Magnetococcus marinus MC-1: one gene and its partner. The protein of the gene in region 2 binds, or shares a complex with, the protein of the main gene of each other region. Links are inferred from orthologs where the notes say so. Each region holds a gene or a part of one and is shown on either strand. Other genes may lie near its edges.

Region 1 (10,825 bases), 720 kb from region 2 along the record:
CGATGGGTCACTTCTCTCATCCATGTTCAGGTTTGGAAAAATAGCCTCACACGTCGCCCCACTGGGTGATCATCCCACCCGCTCTGCCGTATAACTCAATGTATCTGCTGATATTGCGCAGTTAAACCGGTCTCATCCTTAATCAGACGCACCACATCCTCGGCGTCCCATTTATCCTTAAAAGGACCCACCATAATGTTGAAACGGCTACGTTCACCCTGACCGACCATCTTCATCCGTGCAGGGATGTTTTTATGCAGCAGGTTTTCCAACACCAAAGTACCGTTCTGCTGACTACCAAAGGCACCCACCAGAACAATATAGTCGCCCTCTGCTGCGGTGCTCGGCGCATTTACAGGCAACCGACGACCCGACTCACCGCATGTTTTAAGACGTGTTTGCGCATCAGGCACCACCTCAGGATATTGGGTCACCCGTAACATGCCCTGAATGCCTGTGCGCCGAGCCACCCAATCCCGCAGTTGCTGGGCCTGGGTGGTGGTGCTGTATGGCCCCGCGATCACTTGGATCTGGGGGGGACGCATATCTGGCTGCTTGCGACACCAAACCTGTTGCAAACCGATCTTTTGCACCGCTAAGTGTGTCGCCACAGCCTCATCCTGACGGCTGGTGCTCGCTAATAACACCGTATGCAGACCATGGGCAACGGTGACCACAGGAGGCACATTTTGCCCTCCCTCGGTGGGCATCGCCACGTTCTTACTCCACCCCTCTTGCGGAGGATGAAACATGAATAACATTAAAGCCAGCAGCCCGAAAATGCGTAACCAACTTGATGATTGATCCATGATTTCAATCGCTTCAATTTTCTGTAGAGATCCGATATTGGGCGAGGATAAACCGGTAAAATCGACACGGAATAGCGCACCCATGTCTCTCTTTGAGCAAGGCCAGTGCCAAGGGCAAATCTCTTCAAAGGGGGTGGCACAGGAGGTATGAAAAGCGCACTCGGTGGGACACCAGCAGGGCTGCTTGGTGCCGTCTTAACAAATGGGTGGCGACTCTATGCTTTGGTGATGAAAATATTTTGCGTGGGATCGGTGGGTATCATGAGTATGCCATTTTCTCGTGATACCGGCCCAACACCTCTAAAAGGATCCGTTTAGATACGGGCTTTGCCATATGCAGATCACAACCCGCCGCTTTTAACTTTTCGGCCTCTTCGGCCATGGCGTGGGCCGTTAGAGCAATGATGGGGATTCGCGACTGCCCTTGTTGCTGTTCAAGCAAACGGATCTGCCGGGTGGCCGCATAGCCATCCATAATGGGCATCTGAATATCCATAAGAATAAGATCCGGGGGCGTGTCAGCCTGCATAACGTACTCAACAGCCTCTTTCCCGTTGTACACCGTACTAATTTGATAGGATGTCTTTTTTAAAAAAGCTTGAATTAAAAAGATATTATCTGGACTATCGTCCACCAGTAAAATATGCATGGGCAGAGTACCCCCCTGGCCCGATGTTACCGCTGACCGGGGTCTTTTACTGAGCTCTGTCACGATTTGTTCGCACAGAACATCCTGCATCAGACTCTCTGGCAAAAAGCGCACCCCCAACTGGTTAAGCTGTTTTAGCAGGGCGGGATCATAACAGCGCCCATAAACCAGAACGGGGATTTCATGCAGACTTTGTTCGGATCGAATCGTGTTTATGAGCTCCAGCGGGTTGGTTTTATCCTCTTCATGGTAATGGATAATCATCATATCGGTCGTTGCTAAAACCGCATCCCCCTGAATGGCACAGTTGGCCAACGTCATGGACTGGTTACAGCTACGTACCTTTGCCCCCCGCTCCTTGAACATCTCCTCAATGTAGAGCGTGCTGATGGGGTGGGTATGCCAGATCACCATATGGTAGCCCGTCAATCCCCGCTCCACTTTAAGCGATTGGATCTGCTCGGCCGGTGCAACCGTTAGCGGCAACGTTAAGGTAAAGGTGCTGCCCTTGCCCGCTCTACTACTTAAACTGACCGAACCTTGCATCAAGGCAACCAGCTTTAAACAGATCGCCAAACCTAAGCCAGTACCACCTTGTTGGCGCTGGTTGGAGGAATCAACTTGATGAAACGCCTTAAAAATCGCTTCTTGCTCCGATTGTTCAATACCTATGCCCGTGTCGACCACGTGAATCACCAGTTGATCTTCCTTATTGGCATGGGCGCGCGTGGTGACCAATGTCGCAATGGTGCCAGATTGGGTAAATTTAACCGAATTTCCTAAAAAATTGATTAAAATCTGGCGGATGCGTGCCTGATCTCCAAGAAGAATGGTTGGCACAGCAGGATCTATGTAGACAATCTGGTTAAGGCCCTTCTCTTGGGCGCGAAACAGAATGACTTGGTTGGCGTCATGGATAATACGGTGCAAATGAAAAGGCGCAACCGCGACCTCCATACGCCCGGCCTCCACCTTGGAAATATCTAGGATATCGTTGATCAGTTGCAGCAAATTTTGACCTGAAGAACGGCAGATGGAGAGATAGTTACGCTGGATGGTGGTCAGTTCCGTCTCTTCCAATAGCTCGGTCATACCCATAATGGCATTCATGGGGGTGCGAATTTCATGACTCATGACCGCTAAAAAGTCACTTTTCGCTCGATTGGCTTTTAAGGCTTCATCACTGGCAATTCTCAAGGCAATTTCTGAACGCCGACGCTGTACAAATTTTCCGACTTCGTTGGCAACCGTTTGAAGTTGCCGCACATCATTTTGATTATAATCTTCTGCTTTGTTGCCCACCCCCATGACCATACGTACATTGTTACCCTCGATTACCGGTACACTCAGGTGACGAAAAAAAGTAAAACGATCTGCGGAAACCTCTTGATCATCCTGAAAATTTGGTTTGTTATTTTGGATGATCGGTTTTTCCCGCGCGGCCCAATCGGTTAAAACGCCCGCTTGGTTGAGAAAAACAAGCGCATCATCCAGGGCATGACCCAGCGCCATGCGGGGGTGGTTCCAGGTAACCCGTGTGAGCGTCTCTTGATCACTATGTACCATATGCAGGTAACCAACCTCACTTTGGGTTAGGGATACCACAATGCCAAGGCCACGGTCACACAGCTCTCGTTCACTTAAATGCGAGGCTTCTTCATTGAGTTTGAGCAACTGTCTAAGGTGCTCTTCATTGTTTTTGCGATATGTTATGGCGATCTGTAGTTCATCCAACAGATGCGAAAAGGCGGCGAATAACGCACCCAACTCATCCATAACCCTATGGCTTGGCCGATGTTTTACATCTCCCTGTTGAATGCGTTGGATACCCTTGTGCAAGCGGTTCAAGGGTTCTAACAGGCGGGTATAGAAAAAGAGTATGGCGAGCACTGCATAGAGAATCAAAGCAAACAGAAACAGGCCAAACTGAAACAGTACCCCCTCGTAAGAGGAGCCGGCGGTTTTTTCTGCTGCATCGTTGCTTATATTGGTCAACTCTCCCAAGCGCGTTTGCAATTCGGCAATGCGGATGGAAATTTGCGACATTTGTAACAGATACAGGCGCTGCTGAGCTTGGTAAGCATTTCCTTCTAAAGGGCCAATTTTAAAGCCTTCGGTTACGCGCTCAAACAGCTGGTGTAAATTTTGTAGGCTATGTTGGATCCCTTGAACATAGGATTGCACAGGGGTAAGTTGCGCCGCATTTTTTTCCAAAAACTGCTCAAGCATCCTATATAAACTGAGCCATTGCTGTTCTGCGCGGATCTCGCGCTGCAAGAGCACTTCATTGGTCAACAGAGCCAACCGGTAGCCCTGGTCCGTGATCTGACTTATGATGTTTTGTCGTTGAAACAGGGCCGTTACCTCCCCATAACTCACGGAAAACGACCAGATACCCGCAGCAAGAATGGCTGATCCTGAGAAACCAAAAAGAAAAACAATTGAGCGTATGTTCATCAACCCATACCGTTCATGGTGTTATGGTTACCATGGATGGAGCCACTTTTTTTAAAGGTCCCGGACTCATGATTTGCAAATAATTATCCATTCGTCTGCTCAGTCCCACGCTACTTAGCCAGCGAGCTTCGGCCTCTAACATGGTTAGGAGGGATTGGGGTAGTGTGACCGCCAGGTGATAATCAGCCAGCGCCTTTTCTAACAGAGCGGGAGGGAGTGCAAACAGCCCAGCCATATAGGCGACACCCTCTTGGGGATTGGCCTTAAACCACGCCTCGGCCTGAGTTAAAGCCAGCATAACCCGCTCGGCTTTGAGAGGGTTTTTTTGCAACCAAGACTCAAGCCCCATAAGCACATAATAATAATCTTGCTCGGGTTGCCCATCAAACGACACCACCCGATCCCCAAGCTGACCTTCTATCTGTTGCACCAGTGGAGGCCATATCATGACGCCATCCACCTCCCCCTGGGCCAAACGGGCTGCCATTTCTTGAGGTTTTAAATCAACCCGCTGGATCGCTTGCTGGTCTAACCCATTAAGGGCCAATAAGCGCTCAAGAAAATATTCACCGTTGGTACCCAAGCGTACCCCTATTTTTTTACCCTTTAAATCTACCGCAGAACGGATACCCTTTTCTTTGAGGGCAATCAGTTTCATCTGGTGCACAAAGGCCAAGGTACCCAGCACCCGTAAATCTGCCTGGGTGTTGACCATACGTAGCGCAAGGAACTCTGTGGCGGCAGCCAGATCTGCCTGACCATTGAGTAGGGACTCACCCGCTACTTTACCCGTCGCGGCGGGTATAAGCGTGACCTCTAGACCCGCTTTTTGAAAGAACCCCTTGTCATGTGCCAGCCATACCAAGGTGGGGGAGAGCGTCTTCGAAGCCGCAATGCTTAATGTCCCCACAGGATCCAGCGCACCTGGCGTTTTATGGTAGGTGTAATAAACGCTGCCGGTCACAACCGCAACCAGCACCAACGCAACACGCAGCAAACGTCTCTCCATGGTCGTCTCCTTGCACGGCTGCTATTGACTCAACTGACGCATTATCATTACTCCAATATTTGTGGCACAGCACGGCCTTACTGTGCTTACATGGGTAGTGTAATATAGCTCAACCAGTATGAAATATCCATTTTTTGAGCCTGTGTTCGCAACTTAAACCCTTAGAAAACCAGTTGATCCCTGTTCTTATTATCTTTATGCCACTAAGTCACAAAATTTTACATTTCAATGATTTTTGTATCTATATTCATTTTTATATCCCTTTTATTGGTTTTCGTTCTACAGCACAACCCTTTCCAGTGGATTGCATTGCGTCATTTAACGGCCTGTGCCCATAGCTACGGCCTGCCTTGTTTGGCAAAGGCCATCCACCAAGACCCTCTTTAGGCCAAAGCAAATTTGGGTTTTTTGTCTGGCAACACCAAAGGGGGCGATACACAAAAAGCCGCTACCGACACACTTTTGCGTGATGCACCGTTTACAGCCTATCTATCATTATGCTTTTAACTCTTAGCATGCTCTTGACCATCTGACGAATCTTACATACAATAAACGGAATATGTTGAAGTGCTTCAGGACTATGTTTTGATACCTAGTTTGCTTTGATGAGGGGTCTACTCATGGATACCGATGGTGCGCGTAAAAGGCATGCCGTAGAGGCTTTAAAGCAGAGCTTACTGGATCTTGATCAATTTATGGCCGAGCACCAAGATGGACTTGAGCAGCTGGTGGTGGACCATGAAAATGGTTTGGCTAGGCTTCTGAAAAAGCGCCATATGTTGAAAGAGATGATGGCGATTATTGCTTAGCCAAAGCTGCCTGACAGGATGCTACCATCGCGGTAGCGTCGGGGCACTCTTGGCCCAATGCGGGTCAGGATTTCGTATGGAATGGTTTTAAGTTCGGTTGCCCAGTTTTCCAGGGTGATTTCAGCATTGTGTTGTTTTCCCAGTAGTACCGCTTCATCCCACTGTTTGACCTCACCTTGAAGATCGCTAATATCCACGGCGATTTGATCCATGCAGACGATCCCCACCACGGGGCAGTGTTGGCCTGCGATCAACACGGAACCTTTATTACTCCACAGGCGGTTATAGCCATCGGCGTAGCCGACGGGCAGTTGTGCGATACGGGTAGGGCGTGTGGCGGTAAAGGTGTGGCCGTAGCCAAGGGATTTACCTTTTTCCAGGGTGTGAATGCGTTGGATATGGGTGACCCAGCGCACCACGGGTTGCAATCCTTCGTTGGCGGCATTGGTATGGGGAAAGAAGGGGGAGGCTCCGTAGATCATAATACCGGGGCGTACCCATTGGTAGTGGGCGTTGGGGTGGCCGAGGATGGTTGCGGAGTTGGCTAGGGAGAGTTGGGCTTGTGTTTGTTTAACCAGGGGGTGTTCAAGTATGGGGCTTAAGGTCGCCAACTGGGCATTGGTGATGGGGGAGTGACGGTCATCGGCACAGGCCATATGAGAAACCAGGCCGGCCAATTTAAGTTCGGGCATATGGGCGAGTTGATCTAATAGGCTCGGCACGTGTTCGGGGTGGTAACCGAGGCGGGCCATGCCGCTATCTATTTTGATATGCACGGAGATTGGGCCGTAGCATTTGGCGGCTTGCCACAGAGCGTTTAGGTTGATTTCGTCACTGAGGAAGGGTTCAACACGGGCGCGGATGGCGCGTTCTTCTAGACCGGGGTAGAGTCCTGAGAAGAGCATGATGCGTTTATTAATTCCGGCGGTGCGCAGTTGTTCGGCCTCTTCGACCAGGGCCACGCAGAAGCCGTCGGCCTCTTCTTCGAGGGTGTGGGCGACGGCGATGGCGCCGATGCCGTAGCCGTCGGCTTTGATGACGGGAAAGTGGGCGACTTGGGGTCCGGTAGCGGTGCGGGCTTGGCGGAGGTTATGGCGTAGGGCGGCGAGGTCGATTTCCAACCATGTGGGGCGATGGGTCCATTGCATAGGGTTTGCGGTGGTGTATGCCAGGGTTGGAGGTAGCATTCTTTTTTTCCCTATGGGCTTTGGGTGTTTTGGCAGGTTGTGGGGAGTTGTTTTCTGTCTCCTCCCTGGGTTTTGTTTTTGATCTTTTGACTTTTTTGCGTTTTCCCCCTGCTTACGCACCCAATGGTATGGCTTTTAAATGATTAAAAAAAGGTTTGAGGGGGGTCTGGGGGGAGAAGTTCTCTGTCTTCCCCCAGGGTTTTGCTTTTGATCTTTTGACTTTTTTGCGTTTTCCCCCTGCTTACGCACCCAATGGTATGGCTTTTAATGATTAAAAAAAGGTTTGAGGGGGGTCTGGGGGGAGAAGTTCTCTGTCTTCCCCCAGGGTTTTGCTTTTGATCTTTTGACTTTTTTGCGTTTTCCCCCTGCTTACGCACCCAATGGTATGGCTTTTAAATGATTAAAAAAAGGTTTGAGGGGGGTCTGGGGGGAGAAGTTCTCTGTCTTCCCCCAGGGTTTTGCTTTTGATCTTTTGACTTTTTTGCGTTTTCCCCCTGCTTACGCACCCAATGGTATGGCTTTTAATGATTAAAAAAAGGTTTGAGGGGGGTCTGGGGGGAGAAGTTCTCTGTCTTCCCCCAGGGTTTTGCTTTTGATCTTTTGACTTTTTTGCTTTTAGGCTCGCCCTTCGCTAGGGGAGCTTACAGGCCGTTTTTTTGGCCTGTAAGCGACCAGCGAGCCAGCCTTTTAATCCCCTCTGGGGGGTCCCTTGAGGCTTTTTTCAAGGGATCGCCCAGAGGGGATGCCCAATGCCCCAGCGGGGGTTAGGTCTAGGCTGTGGTTGGGGAATGTATCGGTTTTACTCCCCCAGCAGCGGCTGGGTGCCCAGGTTTTTACTCCAGCCACCATGTGCCCAACCGCCCGCCACGCTGGCGCGTGACATCGCTACCCTACGCCCCGTACCGCGCCCCTACAAAACCCCTGCTCTCTTAAAAAAATCCCTGCACCCTTGCTCCGTCGGTACGGGGCTTAAAAAATAAAAAGATCAAAAGATTTAAAAGTCAAAAGATCTCAGGGCTTCGCCCCGAACCCCACTGGGCGCTGCCCAGACCCGGCAGGGCGCCGCCCTGCACCCGCTGGGTGGGCAAGCAGAGCTTCCCCCCAGACCCCCCAATCCCTTTTAATAATGAAACTCCCTGGACATAAAGGCACTCAAGACCCCTCGAATATTGCTCCATCGGTACGCCGCTTTACAAAAGATCAAAAGATTTAAAAGTCAAAAGATCTCAGGGCTCCGCCCCGAACCCCACTGGGCGCTGCCCAGACCCGGCAGGGCGCCGCCCTGCACCCGCTGGGCGGGCAAGCAGAGCTTCCCCCCAGACCCCCCAATCCCTTTTAATAATGAAACTCCCTGGGCATAAAGGCACTCAAGACCCCTCCATTGCCACGCTCAAATCACCCTCTATACCTCCACCAACCTAATACTCCTGCCGATTGGCAAAATTCTCAAAACGGGTAAACTGATTCTGAAACGCTAACTTAACCACACCAACCGGACCATTCCGCTGCTTGGCAATAATAACCTCAGCCTTGCCCTTTAAATCAATATCCTCCCGCTTGTAATACTCCTCACGAAAAACAAACATCACCACATCCGCATCCTGCTCAATACTACCCGACTCCCGCAAATCCGATAAAATAGGCCGCTTGTCCGGCCTCTGCTCCACCGAACGCGATAACTGCGACAATGCAATCACCGGTACCGACATCTCCTTGGCAATCGCCTTTAACCCCTGACTAATCTGCGAAATCTCCTGAACCCGATTATCCGTGTTGCTGCTCCCCCGCATCAACTGTAAATAGTCCACCACTATTAACTTTAACCCCTTGTCCCGCTTTAACCGTCGCGCCTTCGCCCGCAACGCCGTAATGGAAATCGCCGGCGTATCATCAATATAGATGGGAGCCTCCGACAATAACGTCGCCGTGTTGGTTAATTTTTGATAATCACTCGTCGCAATCTTGCCAATCCGCATCGCCTGCGCATCCATCCTCGCCTCAGAGGCTAACATACGCATCGCTAACTGCTCCTTAGACATCTCCAACGAAAAAACCCCCACCGCCTCCCGATGATGCAACGCCGCATTGGCCGCTATGTTCATCGCCAACGCCGTCTTGCCCATGGATGGACGCCCCGCCAAAATAATCAAATCCGACGGCTGACACCCCGCCAACTGCTGATCCAAATCAATAAATCCCGTGGCTACCCCCGTCACAGCCTTCTGCTGCTCCATAAGCAGCTCAATTTTCTCAAAAACCGGGACCATAATCGAACGCATATCATGATAAGTCGAACGACGGCTATCCTTGGACTCCCCCAACTGAAAAATCTTCTGCTCCGCCTCCTCCAAAATCTGATCCACCGGCGCTTCACTGGTGTGACACCGCTCCACCACCTCCGTCGCCGTCTGCGCCAAACCCCGTAATAACGCCTTGTCCCGCACCATGCGCGCATACGCCTTGGCGTTGGCCGCTGTGGGTACCGTATTCAACAACTCCGCCAGATAAACCGGACCCCCCACCGAATCCAACTCATCCGAACGCTCTAAATATTGACGAATAACCACCGGATCCAGCGGCTCGCCCCGCTCCAACAGATCCAACATCGCTTGATAAATCTTACGATGCGCACCCATGTAAAAATCATCGACATCCAGGGCATCCGCCACCGAATCCATGACATGGTTATCCAGTAAAATCGCCCCCAAAACCGACTGCTCCGCCTCACGCGACCATGTGGCCCGCTTCTTCGGCGCATCCGGATCCTGCCCCAGCGGCGAACCACTGTTTAACGGCTCCATCGCCATCGCTTGCCCATGCAAACCAGCCTCATGCAGCCCCTCCTCAGCATAGAATGGCTCATCCATAGGGGGGGGCGCTTCGTCCCTAAACGGGGGGCTCTCTTCCATGCTCTACCTTCTCTCTCAATGACGGTAACCCCCCTACGCAAAAAACCATGCAATAGGTTGGCTATCCGTTTTACAATGGGCCGCTCAATCATCGCCCTTTCCATTGTAAGCCAAGCGACTGCATAAGCAAATGGCCCAAGAAAATCCTAAAAAAACGACAAAAACCAAGCTGCACGGCGGTCACCGTGACCGGCTGCGCAATCGCTTTGCCCAAGAGGGCTTAGACGGCTTTGAAGATCATCAAATTTTGGAATTGGCCCTGTTCTACGCCCTGCCCCGCCGCGATACCAACCCCATCGCCCACCGCCTCATGCAACGCTTTGGCTCTCTCTCCGCCGTGATGGAGGCCGACCCCGTGGATTTAGCCACGGTCGAAGGTATGGGCGAAACCGCCGCACTCTTTATTACCATGCTGCCCGCCCTCACCCGACGCTACCAACATGATGCCGCCACACGCAATAAAACCCCCCTAAACCGTGCCGATAACGTGCGTGACTACCTTGTGCCCTTAATGGCCGGACGTACCGAAGAGGTCTTTTATGTGCTCTGCCTCGATGCCCAGTGTCGGCTGCTCTTTCCGGCCCTCGTCACCGAAGGCACCATACGCCAAGCCCACGTGCACCCCAGACAAGTGGTCGAGTTGGTCATACGTCACAAAGCCGCCCATGTTATTTTGGCCCACAACCACCCCTCGGGTAATCCCAAAGCCTCGCAGGATGACATCTTGCTAACCAGCCATTTAATGCAGGCGCTCAATCCCATTGATGTGCAGGTGCTGGATCATCTGATTATTGCAGGAGAGAAGGTTTTTAGTTTTGCCAGCGCAGGCATGATGCCCAAACAACGGGTTCGCTAAACCAAGTATCTACAAGCCGTTATCTCGGCTATTTCCTGAACAAACCAACAGCAGCCCTATTTACCACGCACGGCAATACGGTAGCTCTCTTGGATGGGATGATTCTGTAAATAGTGGTTGGCCTGCGCCTGTAGGGCGGC
Region 2 (8,501 bases):
GGTGGCAATCACCTCATTGCAGCCTTCCTCAATTCGCTTGGCAATGGCGATCTCACCCTCACGGGTCAGCAACTCAACGGAGCCCATCTCACGCAAATACATGCGTACAGGATCATCAGTCTTGCCTAAGTCGATATCTTCGATGGCACCATCACTGCGCAGGCCATCTTCATCGTCACTCTCATCATCCTCGCTATCAAAGTCGGAGATGCCAAGAATCTCCTCATCAACATCGTCATCTAGACTGTCGAGATTGCCGATACCGGCTGCTGGGCGGCTCTTCGGACGCGCCCCTTCTTCTCGTTCATCATCAATAAGATCGATGCCCATGTTGTCTAGGAGACCAACAACATCTTCCATATCCTCCGCAGAGGTCATGTCATTGGGTAGCACATCGTTGACCTCATCATAGGTCAAAAATCCCCGCTCTTTGCCACGGGCGATGAGCTTTTTCATGTCTTCGCGTTTGGTATCCTCGGCCATGTTACTTTTTCCGTCCATTACACGGTGTTTGCCGAATGTCAGCGATAGAGACCCCTGCTATCGCTGTTTAAGCCGATCCATATCCTTCTTTAACTGCATAAGGTGGTCAAAGTCCTTTTTGAAGGTCTCTGCGTTGCCTTGCCGTATACGGGCGTTGACTGCGACCATTTCTTGTTGCAATTGGCGAAGTTGATCGGTTTTCATGCACCCCTCAAGCTCCCGCGCAGGGTCGTCTAAAGGGGTCTGTTCCTCCAACAGAATGCGTCTTGCCAGCTGTGCTGATTGACCATCCTTCAGTTGGTCTATGGAAAAAGGTTGATCCAAGTGCTGCAAATCAGGTCCCACTTCCAACAGTTCGGTCAATAACTGATTTAGTTGAGTGTTTTTCAGCTGAATCGTGCTTAAAGTTTCCTGATGTTCCAGTAGCAAACGTGGATCATTGAGCAGTTGCGCTAAGAGTGCTTGCTCAAAATCCCGTCCCCTGACCTCTCCACCCAACAACAGCGAAGAGACCTCTTGCTCCCAGCTAGGCTTTTGCGCAGGTTGCCAACCCCCCCGGTTTTTAATCGTGTTGCGCCACTCCGCGCGGCGGGAACCCCCACTTCTAACCGGAAATCTGGGTGCATGACCCTCGCCATAGGGTGTAGACCCTGGCCATGCCGGTGTAGCGGGTGCGGGAGACTCTCCGCCATAGAGCAGCTGAGCACCACTGACCCCCCCCAGCTTGTGGCCTAAATCATCCGCATAGAGCTGCCGTAAAACCGGGTCTGCCACGCTGGTAATCAGCGGGCGCATGCGATGCACCGCCGCAGCCCGACCTTCTGGTGTGTACAGATCCAGCTGTTCCCCCATGACTTTATGCATAAGCTGCATAGGGCTATAAGCCCCATTTGCCCGCTCTTTAAAGCGTTGCACCCCCTCCTTTTGCACCAAGGAGTCAGGATCCTCGCCCTCCGGCAAAAATAAAAACTGCATGTGACGGTCGGCCTGCAAGCCCTGTAAACCACGCTCCAGCGCCCGCCATGCGGCCCGTCGCCCCGCAGCGTCACCATCAAAGCAAAAAATAATGCGATTGGTGCGTTGCCATAATAGTTTAAGATGCTGCTCCGTCACAGCGGTTCCCAAGGTCGCTACTGTGCCGGTTAAATGGTGCTCGGCCAGCATCACCGCATCCATGTAGCCCTCGACCACCAACGCCATCTCTCCACGGCTCCAACGCTCTTGGGCGCGATTGAGGGCGTAAAGAACCTCGCTTTTATTATAGAGAGGCGTCTCGGGCGAGTTGATGTATTTGGGCTTCTCATCGGTCAGTACTCGACCGCCAAAGGCGATGCAGCGTCCGCGACTGTCGAGAATCGGAAAGATAATACGGTTACGAAAACGGTCGTAAACGCTGCCATCCTCTTTTTTAACCAGCAGACCTGCTTCCAGCATCAATTCAATGGCGCTGTCGCCACCGCCAAAAAAATCCAGCAAATTTCGCCAGCCCGCCGGTGCAAACCCTAGCTCATAGCTGGAGATGGTCTCTGCGGTTAACCCCCGGCGCTGTAGATAGGCCCGAGCCAGCCCACCATTGGGGGCACGGAGCTGGCCTTGGAAAAAGCGTTTGCTCTCTTCCAACAGAGCACGTAGCCGATCCCGTTTTTCCTTAGCTTGGGCCTGGGCGGGATTTTGACGTTGCTCCTGGGGTAGTGGCAAGCCCGCCTGAGCGGCCAGTTCGCGGATCGCCTCTTCAAAGGGGATGCCACGGGTTTGCTGGACAAACTTAATGGCATCACCACTGGCACCGCACCCAAAACACTTATAAAAGCCCTTCTCTTGGTTCACCGAAAAAGAGGGGCTCTTTTCATGATGAAAAGGGCACAGGCCAATCCAGTTGCGCCCCTGTTTTTTTAAAGGAAGCTGGCGCTCAATGACATCAACGATGTCTACCCGCTCCTTGAGCTGATCAAGGAAAGTGTCTGGAAAATAGGCCACCGAGGCAACTAACCCAAACGACTTTTAACCATGGCTGATAGTTGGCTAAAATCCGCACGGTCATCGCTATGGGATTTTAACCAAGCCATCACCCCGCCCATCTGCTTGAGGCTCTCTGCACCGGTTGCCGTAACAGCTTGATCAACCAATGCCACCATCTCAGCATCACTTAGAGGTTCAGGCAGAAAGCTCTGTAAAATGGCAGCTTCGGCTTCTTCTTTAGCCGCGGCCTCTTCACGGTTGCCCTCGCGCATGGCAGCGGCAGAGTCGCCACGCTGTTTGATCTGGCTGCGGATGATGCGAATGGCATCCGCGTCACTGATCTCCCCCTTGCCCGATTTTTCTTCGTTAAGCAGGGCGGCTTTGAGCATGCGCAACGCCGACAGGGTGGCGGTATCCTTGCTACGCATGGCATCTTTCATACGTTCGCTGAGTTGCGTTTGAATGCTCATGGTTCTTCCTTAAACTGAAGCGATCAATTAAAAAATAGGCCCTGCAACCGAGCTGTGCAAAGGGCTGTGTGCCGCTGTTCAGCACAGGCCAAGTGGTTGGAGGCTGGATTTCCAGAATGTTTCGTGCGATAAAAGCTGGCTTGAGCCTTCGGTTGCCCGGTAAGGGTGCCGAGTCCCTGGTCGGTTGCTCTGTTCCGTATAGAGCGTCATTGATTGAGGTGCGATCCTGCGCCTCGGGGTGGCGGTGTGTATGGCTGCATTAAGAACCAAGCGTAAAAAGTTCAGATACGCAGGTCGAGAGATTCTGGCGGGCGCTTGTTGGTTTGTCAAGTGTTACCATGAGCGCGATCAAAATAAAAGGTTGACATTCTGTTTTTTGGCCCTCTACCGCTTTGCGTGGTAGGGGGTTGTGTTTGTGTCATATCGAGTGCGGGCCGGTGAGCGGCCCGATTGGCGATCCTCCCTCATCAACTAGAAAAAAAGGCGTATGCCCATGCGAAGGTTCTTCTTTGGGCGCAAGCTTTTTACCGGAGAGTGTTATGTCTAAAGCGTTACGTTATTTAGCGGCTGCCCGTCCAGCGGCAGCGACCAGTCTGTTGACCTTCTATAAAGAGAGTGTGCAGGCGCTGGATGATAAGACCCGTTGTTTAATTCAGATCGTCACCAAAGTAAGCGTGGGTACTGAGCGGGGCTTGCGTCAATACGCGCCCAAGGCGCTCAAGGCAGGGGCCAGTAAAGAGGAAATTTTGGATGCCGTGCTTATGGCTTTTCCTGCGGCGGGTCTTAATAAAGTGTTGGATGCCATCCAAGTGCTGCGGGATCTGGATCTGGTGCCAGAGGTAGAAGGGGACCAAAAACAAGCGCTCCCCGACAGTGTGCTGGGCAATGTGGAGGATTTTCCCCTGCAAAAAATGACCTGTGTGGCCTATGGTGACGGCAATTTGATTGTTTATCGCGCCAGCGAGCAGAACGTCAAAGTATGGCAAAGCCGTTGCCCCCATGCAAAAACATCCCTCTGCGAAGGGGTGGATCATGGTCAACAGGTCGAGTGTCGTGTGCATAACTGGGTATTTGATCTGGAAAGTGGGGCCTGTACCGAGCCAGATCCTCAGGGCAAACCCGGTCTGTTCCCTGTTTCGGTAGTGGTTGAGGATGGTCTGGTGCGGGTCGCGTAACGCGCCAAGTGTGGATAATGACGGGCAAGTAGTCATTAATAGAGAGGGCGACTCTGTAAGGGGCGCCCTCTTTTTGTTTTTTTTAAAGGGATTGTGGCAAAAGGTGGTTTGGTTATTGCGTCTTGTAGGGTGGCGCGTCTTGTTGGCGACGTGTGGAGGTTTTGTTTAGATTGGCCTGACTGTTGCATAAGGTTAGGAGCATTTCAAAATCTGTCAGAAGCACACTGGTTTTGTTAAAACTTGGCGTTGCAAGCCACGGTTGAGCAAAGCCTGAATTAACGGGGCAGGGTTTCTGTCCATTACCCGTGAAGGGCTAACCCACAAGATGCAATCCGCGCTTAAACATAGCTCCGGACAGCGCTACACCGCAGGCATTACGCTGTTTTTGCTGCTGCTGGTGTGGAGTCTTCTGGGAGATCTGCGTGCAGAACGCGGAGCGCGGGGTATTCCTGTCGGGATCTTTAGGGTTACACCCAAATTGACCGCTGCCTACAGTTATGAAGATAACCTGTTAAAAACTCAGAATGATCACGTTTCTGACTCCATCGTCAAATTGACGCCGGTGGTCACGTTGAAGACCCATTGGCGTAAGTTGGCAATCTCCCTGGAAGCCAAGTCGGACATCGCGCGGCACATGAAGCGCAAGCTTGAGGATTATGCCGACAACAGCTTGACACTAAAAATGGATATGGAGCCCAGCAAACGGGTTAAGTTGCACGCCCAGGCTTATGTCAAATCGACCCACTCCAGCCGTGGCCAGCCCGACACCGGTGGTTTAACCGCTTCGCAGGTTCCAGCTAAGTACAATACCTTCGGCGGCAAACTGGGCGGTAACTACACCTATAACCGCTATCGTGCCGAGCTTTCGGTTGCCCATGATGTGGATACCCAGGAAAGCGTCGGGCGTTTTTGGGATACCTTCGCCGCTAAATTACGCTTGTCGCTGGCACCCAAAACCGATGTGAACGTGCACTCTGAGTTTCAGCGTCACGTCTATGACGATGCAGCGCTGCTGCGGGATAATATCGGTATGAAGTATGGGGTGGGTTTCAGCTGGAAAGCGCGTGCTCAGCTCAATGCCAAGCTTGATGTCAACTGGTTGGATAAGCGCTATGCCGATGATCCCGGCTCCGATGCGCAGACCTACGGTTTTCAAGGGGGGTTGACCTGGAGTCCTACGTCACGCACCGATGTGGATCTGAACGTCAATCGGAGTTTTGCTGAGGGTGGCACCACGGGAATCCACTATATTGACACCACGAGCTCACTTTCGCTGAAACATTCTCTGCGTAGTTTCCTCTCAGTTAATGGGGAGATCAAGCTGGCCCAGAGTAGTTACAATACGCAGCGTGAGGATGATACCTGGACCATGAGCACGGGCTTTAGCTATCAGTTCCCCAAATGGGTGAGCGTAAATGGTACCTATTCCATGACCGATAAAAAGTCGAGTGAAGCGAGCAGTTCCTATAAAAATAATCAGTTTCTACTTTCCCTTGAAGGCGGCCTGTAAGCGCGTCAAAATGCCCATAGACCATGGTGTTTGCGCGGGGCTTGCTCTGGAGTGAACGTCGCTGGTGTCGTTCATCCACACCTCTTTCATAGGGGAAGAAGGGTGGCCTGTAATCGCGGGTAATCTCTGTAGAAAATAGGGTACGGGTAAGGGGTGAGGTATGCGTGGCGGGTTGAAATCAGCACTTGTCCTCTGTTGCGTCATGTTGCTGACAGGCTCGATGCTGGCGGCGTCAGCTTGGAGTGAGGGCCTACGGTCCAACTATCAGCTTGGACCAGGGGATAAAATTCAGATCAGCGTCCATGGTGAGCCGGATCTTAGCATGGAGGCCCAGGTCGCACCGGACGGTAAAATATCCTACACTTTTATTGGTGATATCCAGGTGGCTGGGTTGTCGATTCAGGATTTGGAGAAGCGCCTGTATCGCATCTTGGTGGATGGCTACCTGAAAAAACCCCTCGTTTCAGTCGCTATCCTGAACTATCGCACCCTGTTTATTAACGGCGAGGTCAACAGCTCGGGTGGCTATCCCTACCGCCCTGGTTTGACGGTGCGCAAAGTGGTTGCCTTGGCCGGGGGATTTTCAGATCGCGCCGATGAAAAGCGCATGACCGTCATACGAAGTGGCGATAAGAGCCACAAAGAGCAACCCATTGGGTTGGATGATCAGGTCTATCCAGATGATATCATTACGGTTCCAGAAGGGTTTTGGTGAGCCGTATGGGCACGATAAGTTGGCAAAAAGGGGGCGTAAGCCCCCTTTTTTTGTGCAGAGTCTGGTGGGAGAAGTGCCAAAATGACGTAACCCCTGTTTGGTTGAATGGGTTATGATGGTGGGGTATGGTGATTTATGGGTAACTCTTGCTGGTGGGGGCGTCACCAAGGGTTAGGTCGGTATATTTGTCCAAGGGGTGGCTTGTGTTTGCGGGCGGCCTTGATGGTAGAGGGATCACTAGGTGAGCAACCCGTTTTAAGGGGGAACCGATGCAGGTTTATCGATGGATTACACCGCTGCTGTTTTTTTCCATGGTGCTGTTGCTGCCCGTGCGGGAAAGTCGGGCTGAGCCCGTGCATGTGGGCCGCATTGCGCTGTCGGTAAAAAATGTTGAGATTGTTGAGCAAGGAGAGGCTAGACGGGCCAAATTTGGCGAAAAGCTGTTTGCCCACCAGACCATCCGTACAGGGGAAGGGGCAAAGGTGACGATCCGTTTTCGTGATGGGTCCTCTCTTACACTGGGGCCAGATGGGGCGTTGGAGCTGCAAAAGTTTGCCTTTAGCCCTGTGGATAGCCAGACCACCAAGCTGGTTAAAGTCCACCAAGGCGCTTACCGTTATCTCTCTGGTTTTAAGGTAAAACGCCAGGATGTCAAAATTAACACACCTGTGGCCTCTATGGGTGTGCGGGGGACCGCATTAGAAGGATTGATTGCCCCTGATGCGCCGGTGTTTGCGTTTTTGTCCGATGGTCGCGGGGTAATGAGCAATGCTAAGGGGGCTCAAGAGATCAAACAGGGGCAGAGCAGCGCAAGTATGCAGGGTAACGGACCTATGCCACCGGCGCAGATGCCGTTAGAGATGACATCCAGCCTGTTGCAAGAGATTCAGGCGCAATTGGGTGATAACAGTAAAGAGTCGCAACAGGGCTTTACCAAAGAGATGCTGGAGGAGGATGCGCGGGCTAGTCGTTTGCCGCTCTATCAGCAGTTGGGTCTTGCTAATCCAGTTGAAGGGGAGACAGAAGGGCTTGTGCCCTCCGCGCCGACCCAATCGGATAATCGCCTAATGCAGCAGCTAAAGCGGTTAGCCCTGGCGGCTGGGCATGGCTGGGATGCCGCATGGGCTGAAAAATTGACCCTCTCGTTTGTAAGCAGCGCGCATGCGCAAGGGGTGGCGCAAGCCTTGACCATGCTGCGTCAAGCAGCGGAGTTGGGTCTGCTCTCGCCCCGTGGGCCAGGGGAGGCGTTAAGTGCGGCGCAGCAGGCGTTTGTGGCGCAGGTACAGGCGGCTAACCCTCAGGCAGCGCAGATATTAAGTCAAAGCGTGGCCAACCAAAAGGCAGCCCAGCAGAGCAATCAGAGCCAATCGACCGATGCCATTATCCGCTCAACTGCGGCAACCGCCACCGATGCTAAAGAAGTGGGTAAAGTGGTGGGCAATGCGGTGCAAGCGACGGGGCAAACCGAATTGACCATCGCCAAAGCGCTGGTGCAAGTCATTGTGCAGAGTGCCTTGTCGGTACCAGGAAAAACCGATAATACGGCCTCTGCGATTGAGTTGGCCGCCGTGGCAGCCAAAGCTTATCCTGCGGTAGCAGGGGATGTGGCCAGTGCAGCGGTGACAGGTTTGCCCGCCGCCCAGCAGAGCGCCGCCGCTTCCCAAGTGGCCGCCGCAGCGGCAGCGGCGGCACCCCAATCGGCGGTGGCGGTAGCCGGTCAGGTGGCTGCGGTCAGTAATCCCAATCAGGCCGCACAGGTGGCGGCTTCGGTTGCACAAGCCGCGGGGCCAGTGCAGGCCGCTGCGGTCGCTGCTGAGGTAACGCGCGTTGCTGGGGAAGGTTCTGCGGCATTGGTGGCGGCCTCGGTGGCTAAAGTGGCAGGTGGCCAAGCGGCGGCCATCGCCGCCGCTGTGACCCAACAGGCCAAAGGCCAAGGGGGCAATATTGCCGCAGCGGTCACGCAGTCGGCAGGTGCGCAGAATGCCGCAGCGGTGGCGGGGGCTGTGGCCAAAACGGTGGGGGGGGCTGATGCCGCTAAGGTTGCGGCGGCCGTCGCCAGCGTGGCACCGGAGCAAGCAGCGGCCATTGCAGGGGCTGTGGTTAAAGAGGCTGGTGCGCAAAATATGGCCTCGGTGGCAGCAGCCGTGACGCAGACCAATAAACGCAGTGCCGTTGCCATCGCAGTGGCA

What was found.
Region 1: the proteins of dnaG (region 2) and dnaB are in contact, whole or in part, in a crystal structure (PDB 2R6A), measured with the Geobacillus stearothermophilus proteins. The link is inferred for Magnetococcus marinus MC-1 from one-to-one orthologs. Residues at the interface, in WP_049624496.1 of Geobacillus stearothermophilus: Lys456, Leu457, Leu458, Pro459, Ala460, Asn463, Ala464, Leu467, Leu535, Leu536, Ile537, Ala538, Gln544, Glu545, Asp548, Tyr549, His552; in WP_033016901.1 of Geobacillus stearothermophilus: Ser13, Glu15, Ala16, Gln18, Glu91, Leu92, Asp94, Ala95, Val96, Pro97, Thr98, Ala99, Ala100, Asn101, Tyr104, Tyr105, Ile108.

Annotation. Positions count from the first base shown.
Region 1 is NC_008576.1:289,155-299,979, reverse strand. What follows is about bases 7,585-10,517. They hold dnaB (replicative DNA helicase), read right to left. Parts: upstream 9,830-10,517; coding sequence 8,339-9,829; downstream 7,585-8,338. Other genes in these bases: radC (RadC family protein), read left to right, coding at 9,960-10,517. Outside these bases: MMC1_RS01380 (SPOR domain-containing protein), read right to left, coding at 96-893; MMC1_RS01375 (hybrid sensor histidine kinase/response regulator), read right to left, coding at 1,069-3,915; MMC1_RS01370 (ABC transporter substrate-binding protein), read right to left, coding at 3,929-4,924; MMC1_RS01365 (hypothetical protein), read left to right, coding at 5,545-5,733; alr (alanine racemase), read right to left, coding at 5,730-6,920; more of radC, read left to right, coding at 10,518-10,685; MMC1_RS01345 (substrate-binding periplasmic protein), read right to left, coding at 10,742-10,825. UniProt on the Escherichia coli protein: The main replicative DNA helicase, it participates in initiation and elongation during chromosome replication. Travels ahead of the DNA replisome, separating dsDNA into templates for DNA synthesis.
Region 2 is NC_008576.1:1,006,515-1,015,015, forward strand. What follows is about bases 1-2,917. They hold dnaG (DNA primase), read right to left. Parts: upstream 2,461-2,917; coding sequence 541-2,460; downstream 1-540. Other genes in these bases: rpoD (RNA polymerase sigma factor RpoD), read right to left, coding at 1-483; MMC1_RS04115 (GatB/YqeY domain-containing protein), read right to left, coding at 2,469-2,912. Also shown: MMC1_RS04120 (Rieske 2Fe-2S domain-containing protein), read left to right, coding at 3,452-4,087; MMC1_RS04125 (outer membrane beta-barrel protein), read left to right, coding at 4,413-5,597; MMC1_RS04130 (polysaccharide biosynthesis/export family protein), read left to right, coding at 5,758-6,312; MMC1_RS04135 (FecR family protein), read left to right, coding at 6,582-8,501. UniProt on the Escherichia coli protein: RNA polymerase that catalyzes the synthesis of short RNA molecules used as primers for DNA polymerase during DNA replication.